One region of the Streptomyces sp. NPDC126499 genome, then DNA from elsewhere that is predicted to be linked to it. Evidence: riboswitches for the same ligand, from Rfam matches in the RefSeq annotation. Region 1 holds a riboswitch; the other holds the start of a gene.
What was found. A riboswitch is a leader RNA that binds a small molecule or an ion and turns the genes downstream of it on or off. The one in region 1 is predicted to bind S-adenosylmethionine.
Positions count from the first base shown of each region.

Region 1 (5,008 bases):
CTTGCGCACCCCCACGTCCACCTGTGCGAGCGCGTCCAGGCCCACCGTGTGCAGCGCGTCCACGAGCAGGCCCAGCTCCACCCCGTAACCGACCGGGAACGGCAGCCGTTCGAGCAGTGAGCGGCGTGCCGCGTACTCGCCGCCGAGCGGCTGTACGAAACCGGCCAGCTGCGGCCAGTGCAGATTGAGCAGCGGCCGGGCCACCAGCTCCGTCACCCGGCCGCCCTGGCCGGGAGTGCCGCCCAGCGGGCGGTCGTACATCGCCTTCACGAAGTCCACGTCCGGGTCGGTGAGCAGCGGGCCGACGATCCCCGAGACGAAGTCCGCCGAGAAGTCCCTCAGGTCGGCGTCGACGAAGCAGACCACGTCCCCGCTGGTCGCCATCAGCGAGCGCCACAGCACCTCGCCCTTGCCCGGCACCGCCGGTATCCGCGGCAGTATCGCGTCCCGCGCCACCACCCGCGCCCCGGCCGCCGCGGCCACCTCCGCCGTACGGTCCGTGGAGCCCGAGTCGATCACCACCAGCTCGTCCACCAGCGGCACCGCGTCCGTCATCAGCTCGCGGCGGATCACGGAGACGATCGCGCCGACCGTCGCCTCCTCGTTCAGCGCCGGCAGCACCACGCTCACCCTCGTCCCCCGCTTGGCGGCGAGGATCCGCTCCAGCGGACGGTCGGCCACCGACCAGGACCGCCGGGCCAGCCAGCGCTCCACTTCTTCCAGCAACGTGATCTCCATCTCGCGGATCGGACGACCGTCTCCACCTCGGAAGGCTTCGGTTACAGTCTTGAACAACGCGGATGCCCGATGCATGTCGGGGTGCCGACCGCGTTCCACAATCGAATACCGCTCATCCAGAGGGGCAGAGGGATACGGCCCGTTGAAGCCCCGGCAACCCTCCAGTCGGTTTGTCTCGCCCACCCGTCTCCGGCCACCACCCCAGGTGGAGCCCTGACGGGCGCTGCTTATATGCGCGAGGCCCCCGACTAGGGAAGGTGCCAAATCCGTCTCGTGGCGAAATGCGTCATGAGGAAGATGAGGAGAAAGGGCCTCGCCTCCATGGCTGTACAGACGGTTGCAACCACCGCTTCCCCCCGGACCCCGGTCGACCTCGGTCCCGCGTCCGGACTCTCCTGCCGCGAATGCGGTGAGACCTTCCCGCTCGGCCCGATCTTCGCCTGTGAGCTGTGTTTCGGTCCGCTCGAAGTCGCGTACGACCTGCCCACCGGTGACCCCGAGGCCCTGCGCAAGCGGATCGAGGCCGGCCCCGCCAACATCTGGCGCTACGCCCCGCTGCTGCCCGTCCCCGCCGACGTCGCCGACAAGCCGAACCTGAACCCCGGCTGGACCAAGCTCGTCCAGGCCGACAACCTGGCCCGCGAGATCGGCGTCGAGCCGGGCAAGCTGTTCGTCAAGGACGACTCCGGCAACCCGACCCACTCCTTCAAGGACCGGGTCGTCGCCCAGGCCATCGAGGCCGCCCGCGCCTTCGGCTTCACCACCCTCTCCTGCTCCTCCACCGGCAACCTGGCCGGCGCCGTCGGCGCCGCCGCCGCCCGGGCCGGCTTCCGCTCCTGCGTGTTCATCCCGCACGACCTGGAGCAGGGCAAGGTCGTCATGGCCGGTGTCTACGGCGGTGACCTCGTCGCCATCGAGGGCAACTACGACGACGTCAACCGCTTCTGCTCGGAGCTCATCGGCGACCCGCTCGGCGAGGGCTGGGGCTTCGTCAACGTCAACCTGCGCCCGTACTACGGCGAGGGCTCGAAGACGCTGGCGTACGAGATCTGCGAGCAGCTCGGCTGGGTCATCCCGGACCAGCTGGTCATCCCGATCGCCTCCGGCTCGCAGCTGACGAAGATCGACAAGGGTCTGCAGGAGCTGATCAAGCTCGGTCTGGTCGAGGACAAGCCGTACAAGATCTTCGGCGCCCAGGCCGAGGGCTGCTCCCCGGTCTCCGCCGCCTTCAAGGCCGGCCACGACGTGGTCCGCCCGCAGAAGCCGAACACCATCGCCAAGTCGCTCGCCATCGGCAACCCGGCGGACGGCCCGTACGTGCTCGACATCGCCCGCCGCACCGGCGGCGCCGTGGAGGACGTCAACGACGAGCAGGTCGTGGACGCGATCAAGGTCCTGGCCCGCACCGAGGGCATCTTCGCCGAGACCGCGGGCGGCGTGACCGTCGGCGTGACCCGGAAGCTCGTCGAGGCCGGTCTCATCGACCCCTCGCTCACCACCGTCGTCCTCAACACCGGCGACGGACTCAAGACCCTGGACGCGGTGGCCGACACCTCCCAGGCGACCGCCACCATCCGCCCGAGCCTCGACGCGTTCCGCGACGCCGGCCTGGCCCACTGAGACCCGCCCTAGCGCGCCGAAAGGTTACGAAGACATGGCCGTGAACGTCCGCATCCCCACCATCCTCCGCACCTACACGGGCGGCCAGGCCGAGGTGCCCGCCGAGGGCGCCACCCTCGCCGAGGTCATCGCCGACCTGGAGAAGAACCACACCGGCATCGCCGCCCGCGTCCTGGACGACCAGGGCAAGCTGCGCCGCTTCGTCAACGTGTACGTGAACGACGACGACGTGCGCTTCGAGCAGGGCCTGGAGACGGCGACGCCGGACGGAGCGGGCGTGTCGATCATCCCGGCCGTCGCGGGCGGCTGCTGAGTCTCCGCTTTCCCGGTCTTTCCCTGAATTGCCCCTTCCGCTGCCAGAAGCGGAAGGGGCAATTCAGCATGGTTGAGCGCGGTAGAGTTGGGGAAGCCCCCTCAGCTGCGCATGCCAGGCGCATATGAGAATGCGTCCGTGCGCGACAAGATGCAGCCAAAGTGCCCGTGCCTTGTGCACCATCTGCGCGCTTTGCCGGGCCCGACTTGCCCCGGAATTCCACATATTCTCCGCAATCCGCCTTTCCGGCGTGCCCAGAATTCTCGTCGGATTGACCTGTTGCAGAGGGCAGTTGGGCAGATACATTCAGCCGCGGTCGACGCGTTCCGGCGCAGGGTCTGACCCGGGTCCGCGAAGTGCGGTCCCGCGCAAGGGCCAGTAATAGGGGAGTTAGGCATGGCTCAGGGCACCGTCAAGTGGTTCAACGCGGAGAAGGGCTACGGCTTCATCGCGGTCGACGGTGGTGCGGATGTTTTCGTCCACTACAGCGCGATCCAGATGGACGGCTACCGCACCCTCGAAGAGGGTCAGCGGGTCGAGTTCGAGATCTCGCAGGGCCAGAAGGGTCCGCAGGCGGACATGGTCAAGCTCGCCGTCTGAGCGCGGCGCGATCGGCCACCGACGCACTTCCGTCGAGGGGCCCGCATCCTGACCGGGATGCGGGCCCCTCGCGCGCGTCCGCCCGACCCGACGACCTGCCGCGGAGGCTCCGCCGACCCGGCCCCTGGTCCAGCCCCTGATCCGGCCCTGATCCTGCCCCCGGCCCGGCCCCCGACCCGGCCCTGATCCTGCCCCCGGCCCGGCCCCTGATCCTGCCCTGATCCTGCCCCCGGCCCGGCCCCTGATCCGGCCCTGATCCGGCTCTCGATCTGCGGGAGTCGCTTGCACTCTCCTAGGTCGAGTGCTAATCATTGGCGTTAGCACTCTGAAGGTGAGAGTGCTTACGAGGATCGGGCAGACGAGGTCGCAGGCCACGTGGGGCAAGGAACCACGGGGCAAGCGGGCCGTCCGTCGCGGGCGTCGGCGCGGTCCAGGAGCGTTATCCACCCCATGTCCGGGAGGACCACTTCACATGGCCAAGATCATCGCGTTCGACGAGGAGGCCCGGCGCGGTCTCGAGCGCGGCATGAACCAGCTCGCTGACGCCGTCAAGGTCACCCTCGGTCCCAAGGGCCGCAACGTCGTCCTCGAGAAGAAGTGGGGCGCCCCCACGATCACCAACGATGGTGTCTCCATCGCCAAGGAGATCGAGCTCGAGGACCCGTACGAGAAGATCGGCGCCGAGCTGGTCAAGGAAGTCGCCAAGAAGACGGACGACGTCGCCGGCGACGGTACGACCACCGCCACCGTTCTCGCCCAGGCGCTGGTCCGTGAGGGCCTGCGCAACGTCGCCGCCGGCGCCAACCCGATGGCCCTCAAGCGCGGCATCGAGAAGGCCGTCGAGGCCGTCTCCGGTGCCCTGCTCGAGCAGGCCAAGGACGTCGAGACCAAGGAGCAGATCGCTTCCACGGCCTCCATCTCCGCCGCCGACACCCAGATCGGCGAGCTCATCGCCGAGGCCATGGACAAGGTCGGCAAGGAAGGCGTCATCACCGTCGAGGAGTCCCAGACCTTCGGTCTGGAGCTGGAGCTCACCGAGGGTATGCGCTTCGACAAGGGCTACATCTCGGCGTACTTCGCCACCGACATGGAGCGTATGGAGGCGTCCCTGGACGACCCGTACATCCTGATCGTCAACTCCAAGGTCTCCGCGGTCAAGGACCTGCTCCCGCTCCTCGAGAAGGTCATGCAGTCGGGCAAGCCGCTGCTGATCATCGCCGAGGACGTCGAGGGCGAGGCCCTGTCGACCCTGGTCGTCAACAAGATCCGTGGCACCTTCAAGTCCGTCGCCGTCAAGGCCCCGGGCTTCGGCGACCGTCGCAAGGCCATGCTGAACGACATCGCCATCCTCACCGGCGGCACGGTCATCTCCGAGGAGGTCGGCCTCAAGCTGGAGAACGCGGGCCTCGACCTGCTGGGCCGCGCCCGCAAGGTCGTCATCACCAAGGACGAGACCACCATCGTCGACGGTGCCGGTGACAGCGAGCAGGTCGCCGGTCGCGTGAACCAGATCCGCGCCGAGATCGAGAACTCGGACTCGGACTACGACCGCGAGAAGCTCCAGGAGCGCCTGGCGAAGCTCGCCGGTGGCGTCGCCGTCATCAAGGCCGGTGCCGCGACCGAGGTTGAGCTCAAGGAGCGCAAGCACCGCATCGAGGACGCCGTTCGCAACGCGAAGGCGGCCGTCGAGGAGGGCATCGTCGCCGGTGGTGGCGTGGCCCTGCTGCAGGCCTCCTC
Region 1 covers NZ_JBEOUO010000001.1:378,101-383,108, reverse strand. Annotated here, with positions in the region: gene ABTZ91_RS01890 (glucosyl-3-phosphoglycerate synthase) at 1-726, opposite strand, end outside; SAM riboswitch class I at 848-1,042, shown strand; gene thrC (threonine synthase) at 1,036-2,358, shown strand; gene ABTZ91_RS01880 (MoaD/ThiS family protein) at 2,393-2,671, shown strand; gene ABTZ91_RS01875 (cold-shock protein) at 3,068-3,271, shown strand; gene groL (chaperonin GroEL) at 3,744-5,008, shown strand, end outside.

Region 2 (5,008 bases), on a different contig from region 1:
CTCTGGGCCACGCACTTCCACCTGTCGATCAACTCGATCACCTGGTTCGTCCGGATCTTCTTCTTCGTCGGACCGGTCATCGCGTTCATCGTCACCAAGCGGATCTGCCTCGGCCTCCAGCGCCGGGACAAGGACAAGGTGCTGCACGGTCGCGAGTCCGGCATCATCAAGCGCCTGCCGCACGGTGAGTTCGTCGAGGTCCACACCCCGCTCAGCCAGGGCGAGCTGCACAAGCTCACCGCGCACGAGCAGTACGCGCCGGCGGAGCTGCCGCCGGCCGTCGACGAGAACGGCGTGGAGCGCAAGATCGGCCGCATGGAGAAGCTCCGGGTCAAGCTCAACCGGGGTTACTACGGCGCGGACAACCAGATCGCCAAGCCCACCGTCGAGGAGTACAAGGAGATCCAGAGCGGCCACGGCCACCACTGATCACCTTGACCTCCTGATGTAGGTCGCCACGGCGAGAGCCCCGTCCATTCGATGGACGGGGCTCTTTGCCGTTCCCGGGGATCGATAGGGTGGGGGTGGCCTTGGAGATACGTACGGACACATCAGGAGCGACCATGAGCGCTGTGCACCCCGCTGGAGGCGAGACCGCGGCGGGCCGCTCCTGGCCCGTCGTCCTGGACGGTCTGCTCGGCGGCCGCGACCAGAGCGCCGAGGACACGGCCTGGGCCATGGACCGCATCCTGCGCGGCGAGGCCACCGACGCGCAGATCGCCGGCTTCGTGGTCGCCCTGCGCGCCAAGGGCGAGACCGTGGAGGAGATCACCGGTCTCGTCCGGACCATGTACGAGCACGCCAACACCATCGAGGTGCCCGGCGCCACCGTCGACATCGTCGGCACCGGCGGCGACGGCGCCAAGACCGTGAACGTCTCCACCATGTCGGCGATCGTCGTCGCGGGCACGGGTGCCAAGGTCGTCAAGCACGGCAACCGGGCCGCGTCCTCGGCCTCCGGCGCCTCCGACGTCCTGGAGAAGCTCGGCGTCAACCTGGAGCTGAGCCCGAAGCGGGTCGCGGAGGTGGCCGAGGAGGCCGGGATCACCTTCTGCTTCGCGGTGAAGTTCCACCCGGCGCTGCGCCATGTGGCGATGGCCCGCAAGGAGCTGGGCATCCGCACGGTGTTCAACTTCCTCGGCCCGCTGACCAATCCGGCCCGCGTCCGGGCCCAGGCCACCGGTGTCGCCGACGCCCGGATGGCCCCGATCGTCGCCGGGGTGCTCGCCGAGCGCGGCTCCTCCGCGCTGGTCTTCCGGGGCGACGACGGCCTGGACGAGCTGACCACCACGGCCACCTCGCGGGTCTGGATCGTCCGGGACGGCACCGTACGCGAGGAGCGCTTCGACCCCAGGGACGTCGGCATCGACCTGGTGCCGGTGGAGGCCCTGCGCGGCGCCGACGCCTCGTACAACGCCGACGTCGCCCGGCGGCTGCTGGCCGGCGAGACCGGTCCGGTCCGTGACGCGGTGCTGCTCAACTCGGCGGCGGCGCTGACCGCCCTGGAGCCGGGGGAGGGCACCCTGGCGGAGCAGCTGCGGGCCGGCATCGAGAAGGCCGCCGAGTCCATCGACTCCGGCGCGGCGCGCCAGGCCCTGGAGCGGTGGATCGCCGTCAGCAACGCGTAGCCGTCGGGTGCGCAACCCCGTCCGGAATACGGACGGGGTTGCGCGCCGACGATCACGTGGCATAGCTTCTGAACAGGTCATGAGTGACAGCCATCAAGGCCCCGGCCGGCTGTCCGGCAACCCTCCGTCCGTGGCGGGGTGCCCCGGGTGAAGACCAGGCCGTGGACAGAAAGGTCCGCGGCAAGCGCGGACCCCTGCGAACCCTGGGGTCCTTGGTCCTCAAGGGAGCAGTCTCGTGAGCAAGCGAATGCGCTAGGGCCTCGAAGCCCCTTCTTCGTCACCCCCTTTTTCCTTTTCCGTGCCTCCGCGGCCGCGTGCCCCCGTCGCGTCGAGGCGCTGAATTCGCCTGCCTTGTACGGGAGTTCGCCATGTCCGTGATCACCGCTGCCGCCGACCAGTCCGTTTGTGCCCCTCTGCCCGTTCTGGGCCGGGACGTCACCGTCCCGCTCGTCACCGGAGGCGAGGTCACCTACGCGGCGCTCGACTACGCGGCCAGCGCCCCGGCCCTTCAGCGCGTGTGGGACGACGTCGCCGCGTACGCCCCGTACTACGGCAGCGTCCACCGCGGTGCCGGATACCTCTCCCAGCTCTCCACCGACCTCTTCGAGAACAGCCGGGCCACCGTCGCCGAGTTCCTCGACTGCCGCCCCGACGACCAGGTGGTCTTCACCCGCTCCACCACCGACTCGCTCAACCTGCTCGCCCGGGCGCTCCCCGCCGACTGCCAGGTCTTCGTCTTCGAGACCGAGCACCACGCGTCCCTCCTGCCCTGGGGCGACGCCCACGTGACCTACCTCGACGCGCCGCGCACCCCGGCCCGGGCCGTCGAGATCCTGGAGCGCGCGCTCGCCGCACGCGACCCCTACGGCCCGGCCCTGGTCTGCGTCACCGGCGCCTCCAACGTGACCGGTGAGCTGTGGCCGGTGAGGGAACTGGCCGCCGCCGCGCACGCGCACGGCGCCCGGATCGTCCTCGACGCCGCCCAGCTGGCGCCCCACCACCCCGTCTCCGTACGGGAGTCGGACGTCGACTGGGTCGCCTTCTCCGGGCACAAGCTGTACGCGCCGTTCGGCTCCGGCGTCCTCGCCGGCCGGGCGGACTGGCTGCGGGACGCCGAGCCGTACCTCGCGGGCGGCGGCGCCTCCCGTACGGTCGCGCGCCGGGCCGACGGCGGTGTGGACGTGGAGTGGCACACCACCGCGGCCCGGCACGAGGCCGGATCGCCCAACGTCATCGGCGTCTACTCCATCGCCTCCGCCTGCAAGGCGCTCACCGAGGCCGGCTTCGACCGGCTCGTCGCCCGCGAGCGGCACCTCATCGCGAAGGTCCGCGAGGGCCTGGCCGAGGTGCCCGAGGTGCGGGTCCTCTCGCTCTTCGGCGACGACGCCCCCCGGGTCGGCGTCATCTCCTTCGTCGTGGAGGGCTGGAACAGCTCCCACTTCGCCGCCGCGCTCTCCGCCGAGTACGGCATCGGCGTCCGCGACGGCCTGTTCTGCGCCCACCCGCTGGTGCGCACCCTGCTCGGCAGCGACCCGCAGGACCCGGGCGCGTGCGGCGCCCCGGAGGCGAACCCCGGCGAGAGGTCGCTGAACGCCATCCGGGTGAGCTTCGGCGCGGGCACTCCCGACGAGCACGTGGAGCGGTTCGTCGGCGCGGTGAAGGAGCTGGTGCGTGACGGCGCCCGGTGGACCTACCGCACCGAGGACGGCCGCTGCGTCCCCGACCGCGGCTGACCGCTCCCTCGTACGGGTGAAGCCGGCCTCCCGCGGGGGAGAGGCCGGCTTCAGCCGTGTCCGTACGGGGGCCGGTACCGGGTCAGGACTCCAGGCCGATGGCGAAGGCCGCGTCCAGGTCGTGCTGCGAGTAGGCCCGGAACGCCACGTGCGTGTCGGTGGCCTCGACGCCCGGGATCTTGGAGATCCGGCCCGGGATCACATCGGCCAGGTCGTCGTGGCGCGCCACCCGGACCATCGCGATCAGGTCGTACGTACCGGTGACGGAGAAGACCTCGCTGACGGTGTCGATCGCGGCGATCGCCTCGGCGATCTCGGGGATGCGGTCCACGCTGGTCTTGATGAGCACGATCGCGGTGATCACGGCTGGCTTTCTCCCTCGGTGGCCGCGGCTGGTGGCTTCACTCTATCGGCACCCCTGTACCGCGCCCACGCGAAGACGAAGCCGATCCCGAAGCCCACCACGTGCGCCAGATACGCCACCCCGGGACCCGAGCCCGCCGAGCGGGCCGCCAGCCACTGGAGCACGAACCAGAAGATCAGCACGATCCAGGCGGGGAAGCGCAGCGGCAGGAAGAACAGGAAGGGGAAGAGGCTCGTCACCCGGGCGCGCGGGAAGAGATAGAGGAAGGCCCCGAGCACCCCTGAGATCGCCCCCGACGCCCCGACCAGGGTCTGCTGGCTCTCGGCGTGCGCCGCCGCGTAGCCGAGCAGGGCCAGATATCCGCAGCCCAGGTAGAAGAGGACGAAGCCGGCCGGGCCCATCCGCTCCTCGGTCATCGCCCCGAACACGTACAGGAACAGCATGTTCCCGAGCAGGTGCAGCCAGCTGCCGTGCACGAAGAGGGCGGTCAGCGGGGTGAGCAGGGCGCGAAGGTCACCGCCCACCAGCTCGGCCGGGATCACCCCCCAGCGCTGGAAGTACGCGCTCTGCGCCACGAGCAGCTCGTGGCCCGTGCCGTACGCCGGGCTCAGTCCCGCCACCGGGCTCGCGGCGAAGAGCAGCACGCAGCCGGCGATCAGGCCGTAGGTCACCGTCGGTCCGTTCCGGGCGCCCCGCCAGGCGCCGAGGGCCGTGCCCCGCCAGTCGATCATGGACAGATCATGGCGTACCGGTGCCCACCTGGACAGAGTGCCTCGCCGTGACACGGGGTACCCGCGAGGCCGTAGGGTTACGGGCAGTACTCCCGCAGTTCGACGGCGCACCGCGGGCCCGTGAAGCTCGTACGAAAGAGGACGGCACGATGACGGTTCCCCTGCCGACCGCCGACACCCGCTGGCGCTGCACGCTCTGCGGCAACCTGACCCGCTTCGACGTGACCCGCTCGTCCAAGGTCGTCGAATACGTCCATCTGGACCTCGCCGGAGAGCCCAAGGTGGAGGAGCGCGAGGTGGTCAGTGAGACCATCGAGTCGGTCCGCTGCCGCTGGTGCAACGCGGTGGACCAGATCGAATTGGTGGACAGGCCGGGCGCCGCTTCCTGAGAAGCGGCCCCCGAGAGGGCGACGACAGGGAGAGGGGTGACGGATCGTGGAGCGGCCCGCGCACGGTGACGAGCCGACGGGCTCGGCGGACGAGACCGCCGAGACGCTCGACCGGCCCCTTCCCGAGGCCGTACGGCGCAAGGTCGTCGCCCTGGTCGCGGAC
Region 2 covers NZ_JBEOUO010000010.1:126,338-131,345, forward strand. Annotated here, with positions in the region: gene ABTZ91_RS17240 (cytochrome bc complex cytochrome b subunit) at 1-429, shown strand, start outside; gene trpD (anthranilate phosphoribosyltransferase) at 564-1,628, shown strand; SAM riboswitch class IV at 1,704-1,821, shown strand; gene ABTZ91_RS17250 (aminotransferase class V-fold PLP-dependent enzyme) at 1,997-3,361, shown strand; gene ABTZ91_RS17255 (Lrp/AsnC ligand binding domain-containing protein) at 3,444-3,725, opposite strand; gene ABTZ91_RS17260 (rhomboid family intramembrane serine protease) at 3,722-4,456, opposite strand; gene ABTZ91_RS17265 (hypothetical protein) at 4,606-4,845, shown strand; gene ABTZ91_RS17270 (NYN domain-containing protein) at 4,892-5,008, shown strand, end outside.
Region 2: another riboswitch for S-adenosylmethionine. It lies ahead of ABTZ91_RS17250 (aminotransferase class V-fold PLP-dependent enzyme); the one in region 1 lies ahead of thrC (threonine synthase).